Regions from separate parts of the Streptomyces sp. NPDC091209 genome, predicted to be linked through region 2. Evidence: riboswitches for the same ligand, from Rfam matches in the RefSeq annotation. Region 2 holds a riboswitch; the other holds the start of a gene.

The links. A riboswitch is a leader RNA that binds a small molecule or an ion and turns the genes downstream of it on or off. The one in region 2 is predicted to bind thiamine pyrophosphate.
Region 1: linked by a shared signal. The riboswitch ahead of ACIQRL_RS40265 (purine-cytosine permease family protein) and the one ahead of ACIQRL_RS29345 (thiamine ABC transporter substrate binding subunit) in region 2 are both predicted to bind thiamine pyrophosphate.

The regions. Positions count from the first base shown of each region.
Region 1 is NZ_JBIVVR010000024.1:80,906-86,636, reverse strand. It holds gene gndA (NADP-dependent phosphogluconate dehydrogenase) at 1-573, opposite strand, end outside; gene thiD (bifunctional hydroxymethylpyrimidine kinase/phosphomethylpyrimidine kinase) at 971-1,768, opposite strand; gene ACIQRL_RS40265 (purine-cytosine permease family protein) at 1,836-3,236, opposite strand; TPP riboswitch at 3,228-3,322, opposite strand; gene ACIQRL_RS40260 (alpha/beta fold hydrolase) at 3,764-4,597, shown strand; gene ACIQRL_RS40255 (phospholipase) at 4,746-5,731, shown strand, end outside.
Region 2 is NZ_JBIVVR010000011.1:107,329-113,059, forward strand. It holds gene ACIQRL_RS29340 (ABC transporter permease) at 1-1,673, opposite strand, end outside; gene ACIQRL_RS29345 (thiamine ABC transporter substrate binding subunit) at 1,649-2,740, opposite strand; TPP riboswitch at 2,817-2,922, opposite strand; gene rlmN (23S rRNA (adenine(2503)-C(2))-methyltransferase RlmN) at 2,962-4,068, opposite strand; gene ACIQRL_RS29355 (carboxymuconolactone decarboxylase family protein) at 4,515-4,988, opposite strand; gene ACIQRL_RS29360 (DUF6233 domain-containing protein) at 5,263-5,607, shown strand; gene ACIQRL_RS29365 (hypothetical protein) at 5,682-5,731, shown strand, end outside.

The DNA.
Region 1 (5,731 bases), on a different contig from region 2:
CTCGATGCCGTTGTGCACCATCTTGACGAAGTGCCCGGCTCCGTCGGTGCCGATGTGCGTGGCGCAGGGCTCGCCGTCCACCTTGGCGCTGATCGTCTCGAACATCGGGCCGAGCGACGCGTACGACTCCGGGGAGCCGCCGGGCATGATGCTCGGCCCGTGCAGGGCGCCCTCCTCGCCGCCGGACACGCCCGCTCCGACGAAGTGGATGCCGCGTTCGCGCAGTGACTGTTCACGACGCCGGGTGTCGGTGAAGTGGGCGTTGCCGCCGTCGATGATCATGTCGCCCGTTTCGAGCAGCGGGGCGAACTCCTCTATGACGGCGTCGGTGGCGGCCCCGGCCTGCACCATGATCATCAGGCGGCGGGGGCGTTCCAGTGCGGCCACGAACTCCTCGGCCGACTCGGCCGCCACGAAGGCGCCCTCGTGCCCGAACTCCTCGACCAGTGCCTTGGTGCGCGCCGGGGTGCGGTTGTGGACGGCGACGGTGTAGCCGTTCCGGGCGAAGTTGCGGGCCAGGTTGCGGCCCATCACCGCGAGCCCTGTGACGCCGATCTGCGCGGTCGCCTTCATGGTGTGCTCCTTGGATCCGGATCTGCCTCCCCGCGTACCTGACGGGCGAGCAGACGACTGTCGCTGTGCCGATCAGTACGCACGACAGGGGGCGAGGTGTTCACCTTCCGGGGCAGGTGGTGCGCCGGATCGCGGTCCGGGGTCTCCCGGCGACCGGTGGACGCCCGGGTTCCGGAACGACTGGTCCCGGGCGGACGCGTGTGCTCCGGAAGCCTGGTCCCGAGCGGACGCCTGCGCTCCGGAAGCCTGGCCCCGAGCGGGCCTTCGCGTTCCGACCCCTGGTCCCGAGCGGGCGCCGCGCGCTCGGGAGCCCCCGGTCCCGAGCGGACTCGGTCCTTACGGAGGTCCTGGCCCCGGGTGCGGCCGGATCCCGGAACTCCGGCCGACGGTCCGGGGGTCAGTCGTTCCGGCGCAGACGCCACCCGTGGTCCACCGGCCCGATGCCGGCGCCGAGCGCGAAACCGGCCTCGATCGCCGCGGTCACGTACTCCTTGGCCCGCCGTACGGCCTCCGGCACCGAAAGGCCCTCGGCCAGGCCCACCGCGACGGCCGAGGCGAGCGTGCACCCGGTGCCGTGCGTGTGCCGGTTGTCGTGGCGCGGCGCGCGCAGCCAGTGCTCCGCCGTTCCGTCGGTCAGCAGATCGACGGCCTGCCCCGGCAGATGCCCTCCCTTCACCAGCACCCAGCGGGGACCGAACGCGAGCAGCCGGTCGGCGGCCCGGCGCATGCCCCCCTCGTCCTTCACCTTCACCCCGGTGAGCTGGGCGACCTCGTCGAGATTCGGGGTGGCCACGGTCGCCCGCGGCAGCAACAGGGTCCGTACGGCGTCCAGCGCGTCCTCGGCCAACAGCCGGTCCCCGTGCTTGGAGACGCTCACCGGGTCCACGACGACCGGGGCGCCCACGTCGGACAGCAGCTCGGCCACTGTCGTGACCAGGCCCGGCGACGCGAGCATCCCGGTCTTCACCGCCTGGACGCCGATGTCGTCGACCACACTGCGGTACTGGGCGCGTACCGCCTCCTCGGACAGTTCCCAAGCGCCCTGCACGCCAACGGAGTTCTGCGCGGTCACCGCGGTGAGCACGCTCATCCCGTGGGCGCCCAGCGCGAGCATCGTCTTCAGGTCGGCCTGGATTCCGGCGCCACCGCCGGAGTCGGATCCGGCGATCGTCAGGACGCGGGGCGGCGTGGGCATACGAGGTGTTCCTCTCGGATACGGCCGCGGGCTCGGAGCCCTCGACCGGGGGAGCGGCGAAGCGCTCTCAGGCGCGGCGGCGCAGCCGGAGCGGTGCGTAGAGGGCGAGGGCGACGAGGAACGCCACGTAGTAGGAGAGGTCGGCGCCGTGCAGCGCGTCGGCCACCGGTCCGACGTAGAGGCCGGTGTCCATGAACGGAACGGCCGCGCCGAACGCCGCGACGAAGGCCACCAGCGAAGGCCATCCCGGGCGTGGCCGGGAGATCTCGACGGCGACGTCGACCGGGGCGCCGCCGCGTTCCCGCCCGCGGGCGATCCAGTCGACGACGACGATCGCGACGAACCCGGGGATCCAATAGCCCACGAACAGCAGCACGTTCTGGAAGCGGGCCGTGGTGTCGGCGGCGTGCATCCACAGCACCAGCGGGAAGCCGAGCGCGGCGGCCAGGGCGGCGGCCACCGGGCGCGGGATCCGCAGGCCCAGGGTCTGCAGCGCCAGCGAACCGCTGTAGTCGTTCATCGCGTTGCTGCACACCGCCGCCAGTGCCACGGCCAGCAGCCCGAACGCGCCCGCCGTCCCGCCGCCCAGCAACGCGTCCACGCCCGCGGCCGTCTGGTCGGTCAGGACGGACGCGCCCCACAGTCCGAGGACCTGCACGGCGACGAAGGACACGACGAGGCCGAGCAGGGTGCACCAGAACATCCGCGGACGGGACGTGGTGCGCGGCAGATAGCGGCTGAAGTCACCGGCGTACGGTGCCCAGGACAGCGACAGACTGAGCGCGATGGTGCTGGTGAGCACGAACGCGCCCGCGCGGTCGGCACCGGTCGCGGCCCCGCTCGCGGCGGGATGGACGCCGTCGAGCATGCGCCAGGCGATCACCGCGAAGGCGACGGCGAGCACGAACGTCATGACGATCTGCAGGCGGTGGATGGCTTCGTAGCCGAGGACGCCGAGCGCCCCCTGGGCGAGCATCATGACGAGCACGCCGAGCCAGAACGGCCAGCCGCACAGCCGCGCCAGCGCGTCCCCGCCGAACAGCCCGATCAGCGCGTCCCAGGCGACCGAGGACAGCCACTGGAGCGTCCCGGGCAGCACCACCGCCCGGCCGAACGCGAGCCGTGCGAGCGGGAGTTGGCCGGTGCCGGTGAGGCCGCCCCAGGTGCTGAGGTAAGCGGTGGGCAGCGCGCCGAGCACGGTCCCGAGGACGACCGCCGCGAGGGCGGTACCGAAGTCCAGGCCCAGCGTGATGCCGATGGTGCCGGTGAACACGCCCGTCATCGTCAGGTTCGGCGCGAACCACACGGTGAACAGGCGCCCGGCGCCGCCGTACCGGTTGTTCTCGGGGACCGGCTCGATGCCGTGTCCCTCCACCCGCAGGTCGCCGGGTGCGGAGGGCATCCGGCCGTCGAAGACGGCGGGCCGGTCGTCGGCGGGCACCCCGCCGGAAACATGCGCCAATGGCATGGAAGACATCCCTCCGCCAGTACGAACTGGTTCAGGTTCGACGGGTGTGATCTCAGCCCTCGGACGGGGCACCCCGTGTCCGGTACGACGGACACATTAACCCCATCCCCCAGGTGGTGGGTACGACGGCTCCCGCGCAGGACAGCCCTTGCGCAGGGCGGGTCCTGCGTGCGAGGGGCGTTGTGCACCGCGGGTCCTGCGTGCGACGGCCGTTGTGCACGGCGGAGGTTCCCGCCCTCGGTCCGTACGGGACGAGGCGGGACCGTGACGCGCGGGACCGGGGGATCGCGTCAGCCCGGGACGGCGGCGGGCTGGTCTGCCCGGGACGGCGATCCTCCACCCGTCCTCCTGGAGTCACCCACCCGGACCAGCGCCCGCCCCTGCGCTCCGCTTCATCCGAGCGGCTCGACCGGGCCCTTCGCAGCGCGGCGCGCGCCGCCCCTCGGTAGTGTCGGAAGTGATCGCCGCTCGCTCTCCGCTCCCGGGTTCCCGGACCCGGGTGGCCGGGCGGAAGGAGGCAGAGTGCCGTGACCGTGATCTCCCTGAAGTCAGCGCAACTGCGGTATGGGCCCACCCTCCCGTACGCCGAAGCCGGCTACCCCAGTGGTACACCGGTCGTCTTCGTGCACGGTCTGGCCGACTCCTGGTGGTCCTTCGAACCCCTCCTGAGGCGCCTTCCGGCGTCCCTGCACGGCTACGCGCCCACGCAGCGCGGGCACGGCGATGCCGACCGGCCCGCCGAGGGCTACACTCCCGACGACTTCGCCTCCGACCTGGTCGCCTTCCTGGACGCGGTCGACATCTCCCGCGCCATCCTGGTCGGAGCGTCCAGCGGCGGCGTACCGGCCCGGATCGTCGCCGGCAGCTACCCCGACCGCATCGCGGGCCTGGTTCTGCTCGGCGTTCCCGGCACCCTCGCGGACAACCAGGCGGTGGCCGGGACGGCCAAGGCCCTGGAAGGCCTCTCCGATCCCGTGCCCCGCGCGTTCGTCGAGGACTTCCTGGCCGGCGCGGCGGCCCGCCCGATCGCCCGGGGGTTCATCGAGACGATGGTGGAGGAGAACCTCAAACTCCCCGCGTACGTCTGGAAGGAGACCGCGCGCGGTCTCCTCGACGCCGATCTCGGCGCGACCCTCGCGGGCATCCTGGTGCCCACCCTCGTCATCTGGGGCGAACAGGACGAGCTCCTGCCCCGCGAGGACCAGCAGACCATCCTGGACGCCGTTCACGGCTCGGACTTCCTCGCCTACGAGGGCACCGGCCACGTCCTCCACTGGGAACAGCCCGAACGGGTGGTCGCCGACATCACCGCGTTCGCCACGCGGATCGAGCACCCCGGTACTCCCTACGGCACTGTCTGACCTCGCTCGGAGCGGTGAACGGCGGCGGCCCGAAACGGGGGCGCCGCCGAGCGCTCGGGTCGGGGCACGACGGTTGACGCGGTCCGAACCGCTGACGCCGACAGTAACATGGCATGCTCATGCTCCCCACAGGAAGGGATCACGTGCCATGAGACCGAGCCGACGCTCCCTGCTCGCCGCCACCGCCGTACTGAGCACCGTTCTCGCCGTCCCCGCGCCCGCCGACGCCGCCGAAGTCCCCGTCGCGGGCGCCTACTACGTCCAGAGCGCCACCACAGGACTGAACGCCGCCGACAGCGGGGGCGCGGTCGTCCAGCACAACCCCAAGGGCAACGAGGATCACCAGCAGTGGACCTTGCGGCCGATCGGCTCCTCCTTCGTCCTCGAAAGCGCCGACACCGCGGGCAGTTGTCTGGGCCGCTCGGGCGACCAGGCGCGTACCGTCGCCTGTACGAGCGCCGACGCCGCGTGGGAGGTGACGCCGAGCGGTGCGGACCAGTACACGCTCAAGGCCCCTGGAACGGACCGGTACTTGACGGTCGCCGACAAGTCGGGCGGCGCCAACTACGCCGCCCAGCTGGTGATCGGCCCGCCGGGCGGACTCGCTTCCTGGTACCTCACTCCGGTCCAGTCCGCGACCCGCCCCATGCCGCCCCAGGACCAACGCACCCTGGACCAGGTCACGTTCCTCACCGCCCACAACGCCTACGCCAACGGCGTCGACGGCGGATTCGCCCCGCCCTTCATCAACCTGGTGCCCAATCAGTCCCGCGGCATCAACCAGCAACTCTCCGACGGCGTACGGGGGTTCATGCTCGATCTGCATCAGACCCCCGACGGCGCGATCCTCTGTCACGACAGCTGCACGCTCGTCAGCAAGCCGGTCGCGCTCTGGGTCGACCTCCAGCGCATGGTCGACTTCCTCAAGCAGCACCCCGACCAGTTCGTCACCGTGTTCATGGAGGACTACGTCGACCCTGGCGTCCTCCGCGCCGAACTCGCCCGGGTGAACGGCCTGTCCGACGTCCTCTACCGTCCCGACCGGACCGGTGTGCGCGAGAACGGCTGGCCCAAGCTCGCCGATCTGACCGCCGCCGGCCACCGCCTGCTCCTCTTCACCGACCACAGCCGTTC
Region 2 (5,731 bases):
GCCACGGCGCACACCACCATCAGGATGGTCGAGAGGGCCATGGCCTGGCCGTAGTTGAGATCGCCCGCACGCCCGAGCAGCCGGGCCACGGCGACCGGCAGTGTCGGGTTGTCGGGCCGTGCGATGAAGACGGTCGCCCCGAACTCCCCGAGGGAGACGGCGAAGGCGAACCCGGCCGCGATCAGCAGCGCCCGCCGCACCATCGGCAGATCGACCTCGCGCCACACCCGCCACGGCGACGCCCCGAGCACGGCCGCGGCCTCCCGCAGCCTTCCGTCCACCGCCCGCAGCACCGGCAGCATCGTGCGGACGACGAAGGGGACCCCCACCAGCGCCTGGGCCAGCGGCACCAGGATCCAGCTGGCACGCAGATCCAGCGGCGGCTCGTCCAGGGCGATCAGGAACCCGAACCCCACGGTCACCGCGGAAACGCCCAGCGGCAGCATCAGCAGCGCGTCGAAGCCCCGCATGAGACGACCGGCGCGCCGGGTGAGTGCCGCGGCGGCCAGACCGCCGATCAGCACGGCGATGGCGGTGGCGGCGAGCGCGTACTCCAGCGAGTTGCCGACCGCCTCGATCGGGGCGACGAGGAAGACGCCTCCGTCGTCGTGGGCCAGCGCCGTGTAGTAACCGAATCCCGGTGCGCCGAGGGACCGCTGCACGAGGACCGCGAGCGGCAGCACCAGGAGGACCGCGACGCTCGCCAGCACGCCCGCGAGGAGCGCCCACTGCCCGGCCCCGCGCGGCCGGCGCGCGGTCGTCTCCGGGGCCACCAGACGCAGGGCGGTCTCCCGGCGGCGTACGGTCGCCGCGTGCACGACGAGGATCGCCCCCACCGCCACGAACTGGACGATCGTGAGCACCGCCGCCGTCTCCAGATCGAAGATCTCGGAGGTCTGCCGGTAGATCTCGACCTCGAGGGTCGAGAAGGTGGGACCGCCGAGGATCTGCACCACGCCGAACGAGGTGAAGGTGAAGAGGAAGACCATGAGGGCGGCGGCGGCCACGGCCGGCCCGAGCGCCGGCAGCGTCACCCTGCGCCAGGCCGCGAAGCGGGAGGCGCCGAGCACGCGGGCGGCCTCTTCCTGGCGCGGGTCGAGCTGCGACCAGAGCCCGCCGACGGTCCGTACGACGACCGCGTAGTTGAAGAAGACATGCGCGATCAGGATCGCCCACACCGTGGTGTCCAGGCGTACGCCCCACAGCTCGTCGAGCAGCCCGCCCCGGCCGACCAGCGCGAGGAACGCCGTGCCGACGACCACGGTCGGCAGCACGAAGGGCACCGTCACCACGGCCCGGAGGATCTGTTTGCCCCTGAACTCGAAGCGGGCGAAGACGTACGCGCCGGGGAGCGCGATCAACAGCGTGAGGGCCGTCGAGGCGAACGCCTGCCAGGTGGTGAACCACAGCACGTGCCGGATGTCCGGCCGGGTCGCCACGTCCCAGATCCGGCCCGGTCGCCAGCCGCCGTCCCCGTGGAGGCCGCGCGAGACGATCGCGGCGACGGGGTAGGCGAAGAACACCGCGAAGAACGCGACGGGCAGGACCATCAGCGCGAACCGTGTCGCGCCCTGCCCGCGCGCCTTTCGCGAAGCCCGGCCGACCCCGCCGACCTCTCCGCCCTGGTCGGTTCCGTCGGCTCGGTCGGCTACTTCAGTACGAGTGAGGTCCACGACTTGACCCACTGGTCGCGGTCGGCGGCGATCTTCGCGGGCGCCAGGGTCTCGGGATCCTTGGCCTGCGGACCGAACCGGGTGAACTCCGCCGGCACCCGCGCACCCTCACGCACCGGGTAGACGAACATGTTGAGCGGCATGTCCTCCTGGAACTCCTTGGTCAGCAGGAAGTCCAGGAACGCCTTGCCGCCCTTGGCGTTCTGGGCGTGGCTGAGCAGACCCGCGTACTCCACCTGCCGGAAGCAGGTACCGGCCGCGACCCCGGTCGGGGCGGTGGTGGGCTTCGGGTCGGCGTAGATGACCTCGGCGGGCGGCGAGGAGGCGTACGAGACGACCAGCGGCCGGTCGGCCTTGGCCTTCTTGCCCCCGGCGGACCCGGAGAACTCGTCGTTGTACGCCTGCTCCCAGCCGTCGACTACCTTCACCCCGTTGGCCTTGAGCTTCTTCCAGTAGCCCTGCCAGTTGCTGTCCCCGTAATGGGCGGCGGAGCCGAGCAGGAAGCCGAGGCCGGGCGAGGACGTGGCGGCGTTCTCGGTGACGAGGAGGTTCTTGTACGCGGGCTTGACCAGGTCGTCGAAAGACTGCGGCGGCGCCAGCTTGTGCTTGGTGAAGTAGGCCTTGTCGTAGTTGACGCAGATGTCACCGGTGTCGATGGGCGTGACCCGGTGCTTGTCCTGGTCCGTCCGGTACTGGGGCAGCACCTGGTCGGCGCCCTTGGCCGCGTACGGCTGGAACAGCCCGTTGTCGAGCGCACGGGAGAGCAGGGTGTTGTCGACGCCGAAGAAGACATCGCCCTGCGGGTTGTCCTTGGTCAGGATCGCCTTGTTGACGGCCTGCCCGGCGTCGCCGTCCTTGAGGACGCGGACCTTGTAGCCGGACTGCTTCTCGAAGTCGTGGAGCACGTTCTTCGACACGAGCCACGAGTCGTGGCTGACGAGCGTGATCGTCTTCGAGTCGCCCGAGCCGGCGGCGCCGGACGAGCCGCACGCGGACAGCGCGGGGAGCGCGACGAGACCGAGCCCGACGGCCAAGACCGCGAACCGCCTGCTGCTGGTGGTGCTCACTGATTCCTCCTGGGTGACCAGGAAGAGACGCGGCCCCACCCGGGACCTCTGACGGTTCCCGGGCAGGGCGCAACAGCTTGAGTAAGGACCGAACTTCCTACCCAGAATGACCTGGGCAAGGTTCAGAGGGTCTGCGGTCTGTCCCGCACTCTCAGCGCTGTGGCGCTCCCCTGTCGGAATATGAAGATGTCGGACTATGAGATGGACTGACTCGGCTCAGACTACCGCTCGGTCGCGGCGAGCTGACCACAAGCGCCGTCGATCTCCTGGCCACGGGTGTCCCGGACGGTCACCGGCACGCCATGGGCCGCGATGGCCTCGACGAACGCCTTCTCGTCCTCGGGCCGCGAGGCGGTCCACTTCGACCCCGGGGTCGGGTTCAGCGGGATGAGGTTGACATGCACGGGCTTGCCCTTGAGCATCCGCCCGAGCCGGTCACCACGCCACGCCTGATCGTTGATGTCCCGGATCAGGGCGTACTCGATGGACAGGCGCCGCCCGGACTTCGCCGCGTACTCCCAGCCGGCGTCCAGCACCTCGCGCACCTTCCACCGCGTGTTCACGGGGACGAGGGTGTCGCGCAGCTCGTCGTCCGGGGCGTGCAGGGAGATCGCGAGGCGGCACTTGAAGCCCTCGTCGGAGAACCGGTTGATGGCGGGGACCAGCCCGACCGTCGACACGGTGATACCGCGCTGCGAGAGCCCGAGCCCGTCCGGCTCGGGGTCGGTGAGGGCCCGGATCGCGCCGACCACCCGCTTGTAGTTGGCGAGCGGCTCGCCCATCCCCATGAAGACGATGTTGCTCAGCCGCGCCGGACCCCCGGGGATCTCGCCGTCGCGAAGCGCCCGCATACCGTCGACGATCTGGTGCACGATCTCGGCGGTCGACAGGTTCCGGTCGAGACCGGCCTGTCCGGTGGCACAGAACGGGCAGTTCATCCCGCAGCCGGCCTGCGAGCTGATGCACATGGTCACCCGGTCCGGGTAGCGCATCAGGACGGACTCGACGAGCGTGCCGTCGAAGAGCCGCCACAGGGTCTTGCGGGTGGTGTCCTGGTCGGTCGACAGGTGACGTACGACCGACATCAGCTCGGGAAGCAGGGCCTCCTGGAGCTTGCCGCGCGAGGCGGCCGGGATGTCCGTCCACTCGGCGGGGTCGTGCGCGTACCGGGCGAAGTAGTGCTGCGAGAGCTGCTTGGCACGAAACGGCTTCTCACCGATCGCGGCAACCGCCTCTTTGCGCTCGGCGGGCGTGAGATCGGCAAGGTGCCGCGGCGGCTTCTTGGCTCCGCGCGGCGCGACAAAAGTGAGTTCTCCGGGCTTCGGCATAACCCTTCCAGTGTCGCAGATCAACACCACCGGCCCAGGCCACAACGGGGTGGGGGCGATCACCCGCGGGCGCCACCTGTCAGCTCCGACCGACCTCGCACGACCTGGGGACGGCCCGTCCCGGCCCACGGCCGGACCCTCCTGGCGATTCCAGTGCCGGTGGCCCTGGTGCGACGACCATCGAGCGCGACCCATCAGGGAGGGGCCTGGGGAGCCAGGACGGGGCTGCTCATCGGGCTCGGAACTGGCGCACGGCGTGTACCCGCCTGCCCTGGACCAGCTGGTGACGTGCCGGGCGCCGGGATGTACCGACGCCCGGACCCGGTAAGTCGTACGCCTCCGCCCGGCACCAGGGGCCGAACAAGGGAGGCGGCGGCCTGCGGTCACCTCGGGGCCCGCGGCGGGCCTCGGCCGGACCCGGCAGGTCCGGCCGAGGCACCCCATCCTTACGCGAACTGGCCGGGCCGGTAGGCGCCGGCGGGCTGCTGGACGATGACGTTGCCGCGGTTGAAGGCGTTGATGATGGAGATGCAGCACACCAGGGCGGCGAGCTGCTCCTCGTCGTAGTACTTGGCGGCGTTCGCCCAGCACTCGTCCGTGACACCGCCGGCCGCGTCCGCGATGCGCGTGCCCTGCTCCGTCAGCTCCAGGGCGGCCCGCTCGGCGTCCGAGAACACCGTCGCCTCCCGCCAGGCCGCGACCAGGTTGAGGCGTACCGAGGTCTCGCCCTCCGCGGTGGCGTCCTTGGTGTGCATGTCGGTGCAGAATCCGCAGCCGTTGATCTGGCTGGCGCGCAGCTTCACCAGCTCCTGCGTCGCGGCCGGCAGCGTCGAGTCCTCGAGCGCCCTGCCCGCGGCGACGATGTGCTTCGTGAACTTGGCCGCGACCGGGCTGGCGAAGAGGTTCAACCGAGCTTCCATGGTGCGCTCCTGTGTCGTTGTTCGTGGCTACACCTCAATGACGGAACAGCTCCGCACGATGTGACACGACCGAATGTGACCTGCGTCTCCCACCCGCGGCGCCGCGACGATCCCCCTCGGCGAGGTTCAAAGGCAGGACTCCGAGGGACACAGGGGGCACAGGGGGAGACAGTCGGAGGAAGACGGCGGGAGACGGAGGGAGACGGACGGACAGGGGCGGACAGGCGCGGCCGGATGCTGCCGCGACGTCACGCCAAGCCCTAGAATCGAATACGTGTACGAAAACGTGTCCCGCCTGGAGCATCTGCGCAGCGTCCGCGCCTGGCTGCTCTGGCAACTGCGCCGCACCGACGACACCATCGCCGAGCTGGAGCGGCAGGAGGTCGCCGCCACTCGCGCGGCCCTTACGTCGCCCCCGCCGCCCCGGGGATGGAAACTCGCGATGCGACGGACAGGCGGCACCAAGGCCACCCCCGACGCCGTCCACACGGGCGACTGCGGCTTGGCCGGGAAGAACACGAAGCCACTCGCACGCGAGCAGGCTCTCCGGGCGATCACCGAAGACGGCGTCACGGCATGCCCGTACTGCCGCCCCGACACGGATCTGGGTGTCCTGTGAACCACGAACACGCGCAGCCGAACCACGAACAGCAGGAACAGCACGAAGAGCAGGAACAGACACAGCCCGACGGCGTGTCCACCGCGCCCATCACCGTCGGCCGCCCGGCAGGGACAGGCGGCCG